2 regions of the Bacillus sp. TCT6 genome follow, and region 2 is predicted to be linked to the other one. Evidence: riboswitches for the same ligand, from Rfam matches in the RefSeq annotation. Region 2 holds a riboswitch; the other holds the start of a gene.

Evidence for each region. A riboswitch is a leader RNA that binds a small molecule or an ion and turns the genes downstream of it on or off. The one in region 2 is predicted to bind FMN.
Region 1: linked by a shared signal. The riboswitch ahead of ribD (bifunctional diaminohydroxyphosphoribosylaminopyrimidine deaminase/5-amino-6-(5-phosphoribosylamino)uracil reductase RibD) and the one ahead of AC0ONG_RS06095 (ECF transporter S component) in region 2 are both predicted to bind FMN.

What each region holds. Positions count from the first base shown of each region.
Region 1 is NZ_JBVYHX010000001.1:3,793,417-3,798,923, reverse strand. Features, by position in the region: gene ribBA (bifunctional 3,4-dihydroxy-2-butanone 4-phosphate synthase/GTP cyclohydrolase II) at 1-363, opposite strand, end outside; gene ribE (riboflavin synthase) at 376-1,020, opposite strand; gene ribD (bifunctional diaminohydroxyphosphoribosylaminopyrimidine deaminase/5-amino-6-(5-phosphoribosylamino)uracil reductase RibD) at 1,002-2,114, opposite strand; FMN riboswitch at 2,420-2,563, opposite strand; gene AC0ONG_RS19265 (CDGSH iron-sulfur domain-containing protein) at 2,754-2,960, opposite strand; gene AC0ONG_RS19260 (DUF2552 family protein) at 3,100-3,345, shown strand; gene AC0ONG_RS19255 (alpha/beta hydrolase) at 3,356-4,279, opposite strand; gene AC0ONG_RS19250 (GNAT family N-acetyltransferase) at 4,361-4,843, shown strand; gene AC0ONG_RS19245 (LacI family DNA-binding transcriptional regulator) at 4,943-5,507, shown strand, end outside.
Region 2 is NZ_JBVYHX010000001.1:1,195,245-1,200,751, forward strand. Features, by position in the region: gene resE (sensor histidine kinase ResE) at 1-487, shown strand, start outside; gene AC0ONG_RS06080 (cob(I)yrinic acid a,c-diamide adenosyltransferase) at 624-1,205, shown strand; gene AC0ONG_RS06085 (peptidoglycan DD-metalloendopeptidase family protein) at 1,290-1,904, shown strand; gene AC0ONG_RS06090 (hypothetical protein) at 2,058-2,744, opposite strand; FMN riboswitch at 2,993-3,132, shown strand; gene AC0ONG_RS06095 (ECF transporter S component) at 3,295-3,873, shown strand; gene AC0ONG_RS06100 (ferredoxin) at 3,993-4,241, opposite strand; gene AC0ONG_RS06105 (YpbB family protein) at 4,541-5,507, shown strand, end outside.

The DNA of each region.
Region 1 (5,507 bases), 2.6 Mb from region 2:
TCGATTGAAATCAGTGCCTTTTGATGCGGGATTTAACAATTCTTGTATCGTAGTTGCACGTTCGTGAGCGCTAATCCCTGTTGTTGTAGAAACATGGTCAATGCTCACTGTAAACGCAGTATGATGTGAATCTGTATTATGAGATACCATTGGTTCTAATTGTAGACGTTCTGCGTATCCTTCCGTAATCGGTACACAAACGAGACCACGACCATGTGTAATCATAAAATTAATTGTTTCCGGTGTAATGTACTCTGCTAAAGCAATAAAGTCGCCTTCATTTTCTCGGTTTTCATCATCACATACGATAACGACTTTACCTTGTTTTAAATCTTCTAGAGCTTCTTCAATACGATGAAACATTGTGCTTCCCCCTTATAGAAATCCGTTTTCTTGTAAAAAACTTTCGGTCATTGAACCTACTCGTTTTGCAGGTTTAGTAATAAAGCGTTCGATATATTTACCAATCATGTCACACTCAATATTTACGATATCTCCGGCATTTTTTTCTCCAATGACAGATTCGCTTACTGTGTGCGGGATGAGTGAAATCGTTATGGAAGCTTCGTCTATATCAAATATCGTTAAACTCGTTCCATCAACAGCAATGGACCCTTTATGCAAACAATAGTGTAGCAATTCATCAGAAATTGCTATTTTATAATAGACGGCATTGTAATGTTGTTTTTTAGTTAAAATCGTTCCGATGCCATCAATGTGTCCTGAAACGAAATGTCCACCGAATCTTCCATTTGCAGACATTGCCCGCTCTAAATTTACTTTAGAGTGGGGTTTAAGCATGCGAAGCGATGTCGACTGCATCGTTTCAGGCATTGCATCAACTGTAAATGAAGTAGTTGTAAAGTTTGTTACAGTTAAGCAAATACCGTTAACTGCGATACTATCACCTAAGTGAACATCTGATAAAATTTTCTTTGCATGAATCGTTAATTTCATCGCTTCTCCGCTTTGTTGCATGTTTGCTATCGTTCCTAATTCTTCTACAATTCCTGTAAACATTCCGTCACCTCGTTTCGGGCATTCGCAACGATTTTTATATCATCACCAATTTGTTTCATCTCTTGAATTTTCAAGGAAAGCGCATCTTGTAATTTTGAAAAACCATTTCCTCCAAATAAAGTAGGAGCATCTTTTCCACCAATTAATTTCGGGCTTATATAGGTTACAATTTCATTGAAATTGTTTGTTTTTAAGAAACTTGCATGAATTGATTGGCCACCTTCAACGAATAGAGAAAGAATTTGTTTCTCTCCAAGAAAGGAAAGAAGGTCCTCGATTTCTATATGCTTCGTTTCCATTTGGAATATAGCTATATTTTTAGAATTATAAGAAGATATCTTCTCTTTCTTTACATCCTTACCGACAATAATCCATGTCGGTGCTAAACCATCTGTTATAACATGAGAAGATGGTGGCGTTCGTAAATGGGTATCTAAAACAACGCGAATAGGATGTTTCCCACCATTTGGAATTCTTGTTGTTAAATGAGGATTATCAGCTATAACTGTATTCACTCCAACAAGAATTGCATCATGTGTATGGCGATATTGGTGAACATCAGCACGTGCTTCTTCACCTGTAATCCACTTACTTTCACCAGTTACAGTTGCTATTTTTCCATCTAAGCTCATCGCTGTTTTGATTGTTACAAAAGGGCGTTTCGTTTTCATGTAGTGAAAAAAGTAGCGATTTAATAAAACTGCTTCTGCTTCAAGAACACCGGTAGTTACTTCAATTCTAGCTTCCTCTAATCTTCTTTTTCCGTTACCAGAAACGAGCGGATTACAATCGAGAGTAGCAATTACCACACGCTTAACTCCTTTTTCGATGAGCAATTCACAACAAGGTGGTGTTTTTCCAAAGTGGCTACACGGTTCCAGTGTTACATAAACGGTAGCGTCTTTGGCGTTCTGACTAGCCATTTGAAGGGCATGAACTTCTGCGTGTTCTTCACCAGCTCGTAAATGAGCCCCCATACCAACGATGTTTCCATCTTTTACAACAACAGCACCAACCATAGGATTTGGACTTGTTTGTCCTGATGTTCCTTCTGCTAACTGCAGGGCAATCCTCATATATTCTTGATCTGTCATTTTCTTCACCTCTCCTAAAAAAATCAAAAAACCCCAAGGATTTAATATCCTTGGGGTTTGGGAGACGTGATTTCTAGAAATATAGTTTGAATACGAAAGCATAGGAAAGAAACCTAACGATAATTGATATTTCTGCATAAGGAAAAAACCTAGCAAAATATCGAATTTTTAAACGCTAGTTGTCTCTTTTTATTTCAGTATAAAAAATAAGTATAGAAAATTAAACATATATAAAGAATCAAAATGAATCTTTAAAAATATGCATACTGAAATAAAAGTGTATTCACTATATAAAAAACTAGAAACATATCCTTCTCCCATCCAGACTATACTGTCGGCCCTAGAGTTTCACTAGATCCACCGTTTTCGAGTTGAAAACGGGTCACGGACTTAGAAGTTTTCACTTCATCACCGCCGGTTGGGAATTTCACCCGACCCCGAAGGATGCTGTTTGCTCAAATTATAGCACAAAAAAAATAAAAGGCTAGTAAAAAATATTCGAATGTGAAGAATTGTGTGAAAATATATGTGGGCTGGAATGGAAATAAAAGTATTAGAAGTGTTGTAAGGAGAAGGGATATAACGGAGTTGCTAAAAAGAAAAAACATGCACAAAAAAATGTGCATGTCACATGTAAAATTATTCTGCCTCTGGTGCTCTAACAACAGACTCGAATTTACCTTTATGCGAAGCGTCGCAATAAGGCATATTTTTTGATAAACCACAACGGCATAAAGAAAATGCCGGTTTTGCTGGGAATACATTCCCTTGTGAGTCGACTAATTCCACGTCCCCTGTAACGCGAAAAGAGCCATTATCATTTACTTTAATTTGTACTTTTGCCAACGTTATCCCTCCTTCCCAAACGCTTAATTTCATCATATAATCAAGGGAAGTGCTTGACAATATAAAAAGAGCACTTTGTTTGAGAAAGAAGAGAGTGTTATAATAGTTTTCATAACTGACTAGAGTAAGGTGACGAGAGATGGATAAACAATTACATACATTACGAAACATTGCAAATGAGCGCACGTGGGCATCATTTTTGAATGATAATCATCCATATAGTTTGTTACATTGGTCCATTGCAGGTGTAGGGCAAGAGGCAAAGGATGTTTGGTTACTTCAAGATGAAGTAACATTTCAAACGACAGAATTCCCAACGTTAGATGATGCAATGCAATGGATTTCTGAAAATATGGAACAAGTTACAGACGTTTTAGCGCAATAAAAAAACAGGCTTATGCAAGCCTGTTTTTTGTTTCTTTCACATATGTGTTTAAAAATTGATCGATGGCTGCTTCGTACTCTTCTTTATTTTCGTTATAAGAGCAAGCGTGTGCACCACGTTCTGCAATATAAAGTTGTTTATTGTTTTCTTTTGCTTCATATAGTGATTTCGTCATATCAGCTAAAATATAATCATCATCTTTACTATGAATAAAGAGGACGGGATTGTTAATATTTTTTATACAATCAATTGGTGAAACTTCGCGAATCGTATAACCGTCACGCACTTTTAAAAAAGCATTTGCTAAAGGTAATAAAGGCCATTTTGGTAAATGGAATTCAACCTTTAAACGGTGCTGTAATTGTCCGTGAAAATCAGAGAAAGGACAATCTGCAATATAGAAATCAGCACCATCTTCTACAAGTCCTGCGTATTGAAGAAGTGTTGCAGCTCCCATAGATTCACCATGAATACCGAGTGTTATATTTGTTCCAAAGCGACTTTTTAGCCAGTCAACTACAGATTTTAAATCATGTTTTTCATAGTATCCATAGCTTGTTGTTTTTCCGCCAGTTTTACCATGACGACGATGATCATAAATAACGACATTATACCCTCTGTTTAAAAATAACCTTGCATATTTTACAGAGTTCATTTTATTTACAGTTACGCCGTGACAAAAAATCATAAACTTATTGGAATGACCAGCAGGAATGTAATAGCCGTGAAGATCATATCCGAATTGTGAAGGAATATGAATTTCTTCTTTATGAAGAGCATCAAAATCTTCTATACGAAAATGTTTTTTCGTTTCTCTTTCGAGTACTTCTTCCTCTGTTTTTTTCTTTAAATACATCACTTTATTTGTAAAGAAAATCCCAAGGGCTGTTATCGCACCTAGTACAGTAAACAATGCTGCAAAAAAACGTTTCATACTTTACCTCATCCTCCAAATACCGTTACATGTGATACACTTATATTGTATCACAATGATATAAAAGGGGAGAAATAGGAAATGGTGCATATACAAAAAATTACGCCAACGATGAAAGAAACAATTCGAATGTTTATGTGTGAGAACTGGGGAAGTTCATTGATGGTTTCACGTGGTAAGGGGCATCAATTAGAAGAGTTGCCAGGATTTGTTGCGTTTTCTAATGACAGAATAATCGGAATTATAACGTATGAAGTGACTGGAAATATGTGTGAAATTATATCGTTAGATAGTATTGAAGAAAGAAAAGGAATAGGGAAGAAGCTTGTGGATTGTGTATTGCAAGTTGCAGAAGAAGAACGGTGCAGGCAGGTTTGTCTTATTACAACAAATGATAATATGAATGCGTTACGATTTTACCAAAAACGTAATTTTGTAATGACTAATTTATATGTGAATGCGGTAGAGGAGGCACGAAAAATAAAGAAAGAAATTCCACGTATTGGATATGATAATATCCCAATTTTACATGAAATTCAGTTGGAGTATCGTTTAGTGAAATGATGTAACAATTTTCAGAAATATGAGTTATTAATCTTGACGGATAGTGTAATTTAGGTTACCGTAAAATTGTAATCTATTACCATATTAAGGGGTGACGATGTGGCAACTATACGTGATGTTGCAAAATTGGCAGGTGTTTCAGTCGCAACCGTTTCACGAGTTATTAATGAAAAAGGATATGTTCATGAGGACACAGTAAAACAAGTAAAGGAAGCAATTGAAGAATTACGTTATAGGCCAAACAGTGCAGCGAAGCCACTATTTAAAGAGAATTCAACGATAATTGCATTACTTGTAGATAATCTATATGACCCATCAAACATCACTTTGCTACATTGTATTGAGGAAATAGCATATAAAGAAGGATATCAAATCATTGTTTGTAATATAGAGAATAAAGATAGATACATATATATGTTGAAGGAGAATAACGTTGCAGGTGTTATTTTAACAAAATCCGTTTTTAAAAGTATAGGAGAAATTCCATTTCCGTTTGTTGTGATTGATGAGCAACAATCACATGGAAATTATTATGAAAGTGGACAGAGGGCTGTTTCTTTATTAAAAGAGAAAGGGTGTCACTTTCTTGCATATTTCGGTGAGGGAGAAGAAAGTGAAGAAATGGAAGATCATATAGCAGGTTTTTTAGATACTGTTTGGGATG
Region 2 (5,507 bases):
TGGTAATGTAGAGTTACATATAGGTGAAGTTGATATTCATCCTTTCGTTGAAAAAATAGGTCGTAAATTCCAAGGGATTGCAAAGGATAAAGAGGTCGCGTTAACGGTTGATTTCAAAGATTCAATTGAACAATACCCATTTGATGCAGATCGTATGGAGCAAGTATTGACGAATTTAATTGATAACGCAATACGTCATACAAACGCAGGCGGACATGTAACGCTTGTAATTGATTCGAAAAATAATGGCCTCATTTTTGAAGTACAAGATTCGGGTGCAGGCATTCCAGAAGAGGATATTCCATTTTTATTTGATCGTTTCTATAAAGCTGATAAAGCAAGAACACGTGGGAAAAAGGGTGGAACAGGACTCGGGCTTGCGATTGCGAAAAATATTGTTCAAGGTCATGATGGTAAAATTTCTGTTTCAAGTGTTGTTGGAGAAGGAACTACATTCTCTGTATATTTACCGAATCGTATAATTTAGATATTTGTTTTTAAAGTTGATAATGAATAAAGTTCTGCTGTTTTTTATTTTTTTGTAAACTCAATTAAATAAAGAATGGTAGAACTTTTTTCTATGTTGCTCGAATAAAGAATAACAAGAGAGGTGCTGTGAAGAAATGAAATTATATACAAAAACAGGAGATAAAGGAACGACAAGTGTAATAGGCGGTAGGGTTGATAAAGATGATATCCGTGTGGAAGCGTATGGAACAATAGACGAGGCGAATTCTCATATCGGATATGCAATGACTAAGCTTCAAGGCAGGACTTATAGAGATATTTACAATGAGCTCGAAAATATTCAACATGAGCTATTTGATTGCGGAGGAGACTTGGCAATAGTGGAACAAAAAATTCCTTATAAGGTGACAATTGAGATGGTTGAAAGCTTAGAAAGAAAGATTGATTTGTATATAGAAGAAGCACCGCCGCTAGAGCGCTTTATTTTACCAGGTGGAAGCGAGTCGGCAGCTGCTATTCATATTGCACGTACAGTTGTAAGGCGAGCAGAACGATGTATCGTGTCCTTACAAAAAGAAGGAGAAATAAATGAAGTTGTTCTAAAGTATGTAAATAGATTATCTGACTATTTATTTGCAGTAGCTAGAGTAATAAATGCCCGATTACAAGTGAAAGATGTGGAGTATAACCGTAGTGCATTAGTTTTTCGTGATAAGAAAGAGAAGGAAGTGGAGTAATTCACTTTCTTTTTTTGTATACTTTTTTCTGTAATATACCAAAATAGAGAAGGTATGGTGGTAATTAGAAAACGGAGGATGTATATGAAAGTTTTAAAATGCGGAGTCATGTTATTGAGTATACTGTTTGTATCTCAATTACATGTTTATGCAGAAGAAAATCGATGGACATGGCCTGTTGAAGGTCAGATAAGTGATTATTTTGGGACAAGGCATGGAAAACACTATGGTATTGATGTAGCTGCACCGATTGGAACGCCTGTGGCAGCTATCCAAGATGGTAAGGTAACGAAGTCTTATTATTCAAGTAGTTATGGAAATGTTGTATTTATTAAACACGGAGAATATGAGGCTGTATATGCACATTTAAATAAGAGATATGTGGGTCAAGGAGATTATATTTCAAAAGGTGAAAAAATTGGAGAAGTAGGGAACACGGGAGAATCGCGAGGTGCACACTTACATCTAGAACTTCATCAAGGAAGATGGACGATGGCGAAAAAGAATGCGATGAACCCATTGCTTGTTTTAAGTGAACAAAGAAATGAAGTTGTTTCTTCATCATTATATGTCGTACAAAAAGGGGATACTTTAGTTAGTATTGCACGGAAATTTAGTATGACACTTAAGGAAATTAAAGAAAAAAATGGATTGCAGCAAGAGCTAATTTATCCTAATCAACAATTATATGTTAAGTAAAGGCAACGTCTCAAAAATTAAACTTTGAATATTCTTAAATAAGGTTCGATGTAAATGAAATTATATGGGCGCTTCTGCTAGAAGTATTGAGTGAATTAGAGTATTTATATCTAAAAGAAAACCGTCCCAAAATTTATTTTGGGACGGCTTCTTTTACCAAAAAATAAAGACACATATAAATCCAGAAATAGCTAAATAGCTATATAAGTAAAAAACTTTTGTTCTTGTTTTCTCTTTTGTTCGAAACAGTACGATAGTCGGTTCAATTAAACCGATTGTCAAACAAAGTAGGCCAAGAAGCATACAACCAATCGAAATAGAATACAGGGCGATTTGTGGTGCTTGAAATGGAATCATCCATTTTAATAAAAATGCAATAAGTGCAGTGTAACAAATGCTACCGATGTATTTATTCAGTGGTGTATTAGAACGAAAACCAGGAAGTTTTTTTAAGAAAGAGCGGGAAACAACTTCTGTTTGTAAAGATGTATGCTCTTCAATAATTCTTTGAGCTTCTTTTCCTTTTTGAAAAAGGGATAAGATCCAATTTCGCTCACCCTGAAAAATAAATTGAGAAGTTGTCAAATAGTGATCAATCTTCACTTTACTCCAACTTTTCCACGGATGACGCTCACACAATTTTAATTTACTTTCTGTTTTTTTATCATACTGATAAATACTGATGCCATCTTCATCGAAAGTAGCATAGTATGTCTCGTTTGAGAATGTGCCTAAATCAATTGGGCAGTAGAAAAGTAATTCTTTTTTTAAGTAAAAGTATTCTTTTCTTAAGTTTTTTTTCATTGCTTCTCGAATAGAATGTCTCTTTTCTTTTTTCATGACATTTCCTCCATAACTCAGAAAATGTTCTTATCTTAACAATTCAATATCTTATCACTTTTAATTATATATGACTAGGTAATTCAAAAGAGAAATGCCGAATGATAAAAAATATGGATTGTATTGTAAAATATCTCGCAATTTATTTATTGTTACGAAAAATAAATAACTAATTTTAAATAAGTTACAATTTTTTTGTTCACAATGTTATGAGGTTGTTGTATAATGAAGGGGAAAATAGAATATCGGTCTATCTTCGGGGCAGGGTGAAAATCCCGACCGGCGGTGATGAACTATTTATGATTTTGTTCTAAGCCCGCGAGCCGTTAAGGCAGGATTTGGTGTGATTCCAAAGCCGACAGTACAGTCTGGATGGGAGAAGATGGAGGTTCAAGCGTTCAAAAAAGATATGGATTTGAACGTCTGTTTGATGTGCCTTAAATTCTCCCTTTGTGTAAAACACAAAGGGTTTTTTCGTTCTATGAAAAAATAGGCATAGCAGAACCTTTCCACTTTCCATGAGAAGATCGATGGAAAAGGAGAGAGAAAGATGAAACAAAAAAACAGTGTGGTGCAGATGGTGAGTGTAGCGATGCTAAGTAGTATTGCATATTTACTAATGATGTTAGATTTCCCTTTCCCAGGGCTTCCGCCATTTTTGAAAATTGATTTTAGTGATGTACCAGCTCTAATTGCAGCAATTATCTTTGGACCAGTAGCTGGAGTGATTGTAGAGGCAATAAAGAACATTTTACATTACGGGATTCAAGGAAGTTTAACGGGAGTACCAGTTGGAGAAATTGCAAACTTTATTGCAGGATGTTTATTTATTGGACCAGCAGCTTTCTTATTTAGAAAGTATCGTACTGTGAAGAGTTTAACGACAGGGTTAATGCTAGGGACAATTACAATGGCACTTATTATGAGTGTATTAAACTACATCATCATATTCCCGGCGTACACTTGGTTTTTAAATTCACCAGCTATGTCTAGCGAAGCTATAAGAACAACGGTTGTAACGGCAATCTTACCATTTAATTTAATTAAAGGAATTGTTGTAACAATTGTATTTGTGGCATTATTCTCACGCCTGAAAGTATGGGTGTTTGCAAAAATGAAAAATGCATAATATATATAAACCATTAGTAGTGTGGAACTACTAATGGTTTTTTATTAAGGAAAATAAAATTTAGATACAAAAAATGCCCCTCATCAATATGAGGGGCATTTTTTGAAGTTAATAAAAGACTATTCAAATTTTAAAGCGTCTCCGTCGAATGATTCGTCAGCAACTTTAATTGAGTCAGTTGGACAGCCTTCGAATGCATCCATCATATCTTCAATTAATACATCTGGAATTTCAACGATACCTTGGTTATCGTCTAATGTTACAAATGCAATACCTTCATCATCATAGTCATAAATGTCTGGTGCAGCAGCGCCACAAGCACCACATGCAATACAAGTATCTTTATCAACGATTGTATATTTTGCCATCTTTTTTCCCTCCTGATAATATGTATGTGAAAAGCTTGCCATAAAAATTATAACCTTATTGTAAAACGGTTTGTAAAACTTTTCAACATAAAATTATAATGATAATGCTTATCAATTAGAGTGTCAACTTATTTTTGAATTATGTCATAAGATTTTCAAAATACGTAAATATGATTTCGTTTGATACAATAGAATATATACAAGTATATAGTTCTTATTATGATAAGTTTAATGAGCGACAGTAGATAGTGTAATTGTACTGAAAAGAATGAAGTTAAGATTGGAAGGTGGAAGCGGTCATGCAAATACAATATACTTTGTTGCATTGTTTAAAACAATTGAATGGTGAAAGAACCGTTTCATCTATTTATTATTTACTAAAGGGCAAACGTTCTTCGCAAACTTTACAAGATGGAAATATGTTTAGAATTTCTTTTTTGTTCGGAATATATAAATCATTAAATAGAAATGACTATGATGGTGAAGTTGTAAAGTTGTTGCAAGCAGATTTTATTCAAGAAATACATGAAAATACATATGTGTTAACACCTAAGGGTAAAACGCAGTTACATAAATGGGAGGAAGTTTATGCTTTTCCAGCGCATTTGCATGGTTTACATTATGGAGAATTAGGTGAAACATTTTGGAAAAGATTGTCATTGATTATTCAAACTATATCAAATTTACAACAGAATAATACTAAGTTTATCCCGATTCAACAAGATACAGAAATAATGATGTGGGTGAAACGTTTTCTAACAGGAAGGCCATATAAGAGAAGTGAATTGGCGAGAAAACTGTGGACGGAAGTACATAATCTTTTAGAAAAAAGTAATGCGATAGAAGCGACGATTGTAACATATCGACTAACGGGTTATGAACGGATTGGTTGTACATTGCAACAATTAGCAGAAATTACGAAACAAGATATGTTCAGGGTGTATTTTTTATTTTGGGGTACAATGCATTTCTTTATACAAGAAGTTCGTGATAAAGAAAATGAATTTCCGCTATTAGCTGAAATTATATCTTATCCAAATGAGAGAGCTGAACTATTTAGTTTATCCACGAAAAAAACATATAATTTTTGGAGACAAGGGCGTTCTTTAGAAGAAATAGCAACGATTCGGAATTTGAAGGTTGCAACGATAGAAGATCATTTTGTTGAAATTGCTTTGCGAGAAAAAGATTTTTCTATTGAAATGTTTATGGAAAAAGAAAAGATAGACAAAGTAATAAAAGTAATTGAAGCATTGCAAACGCGGA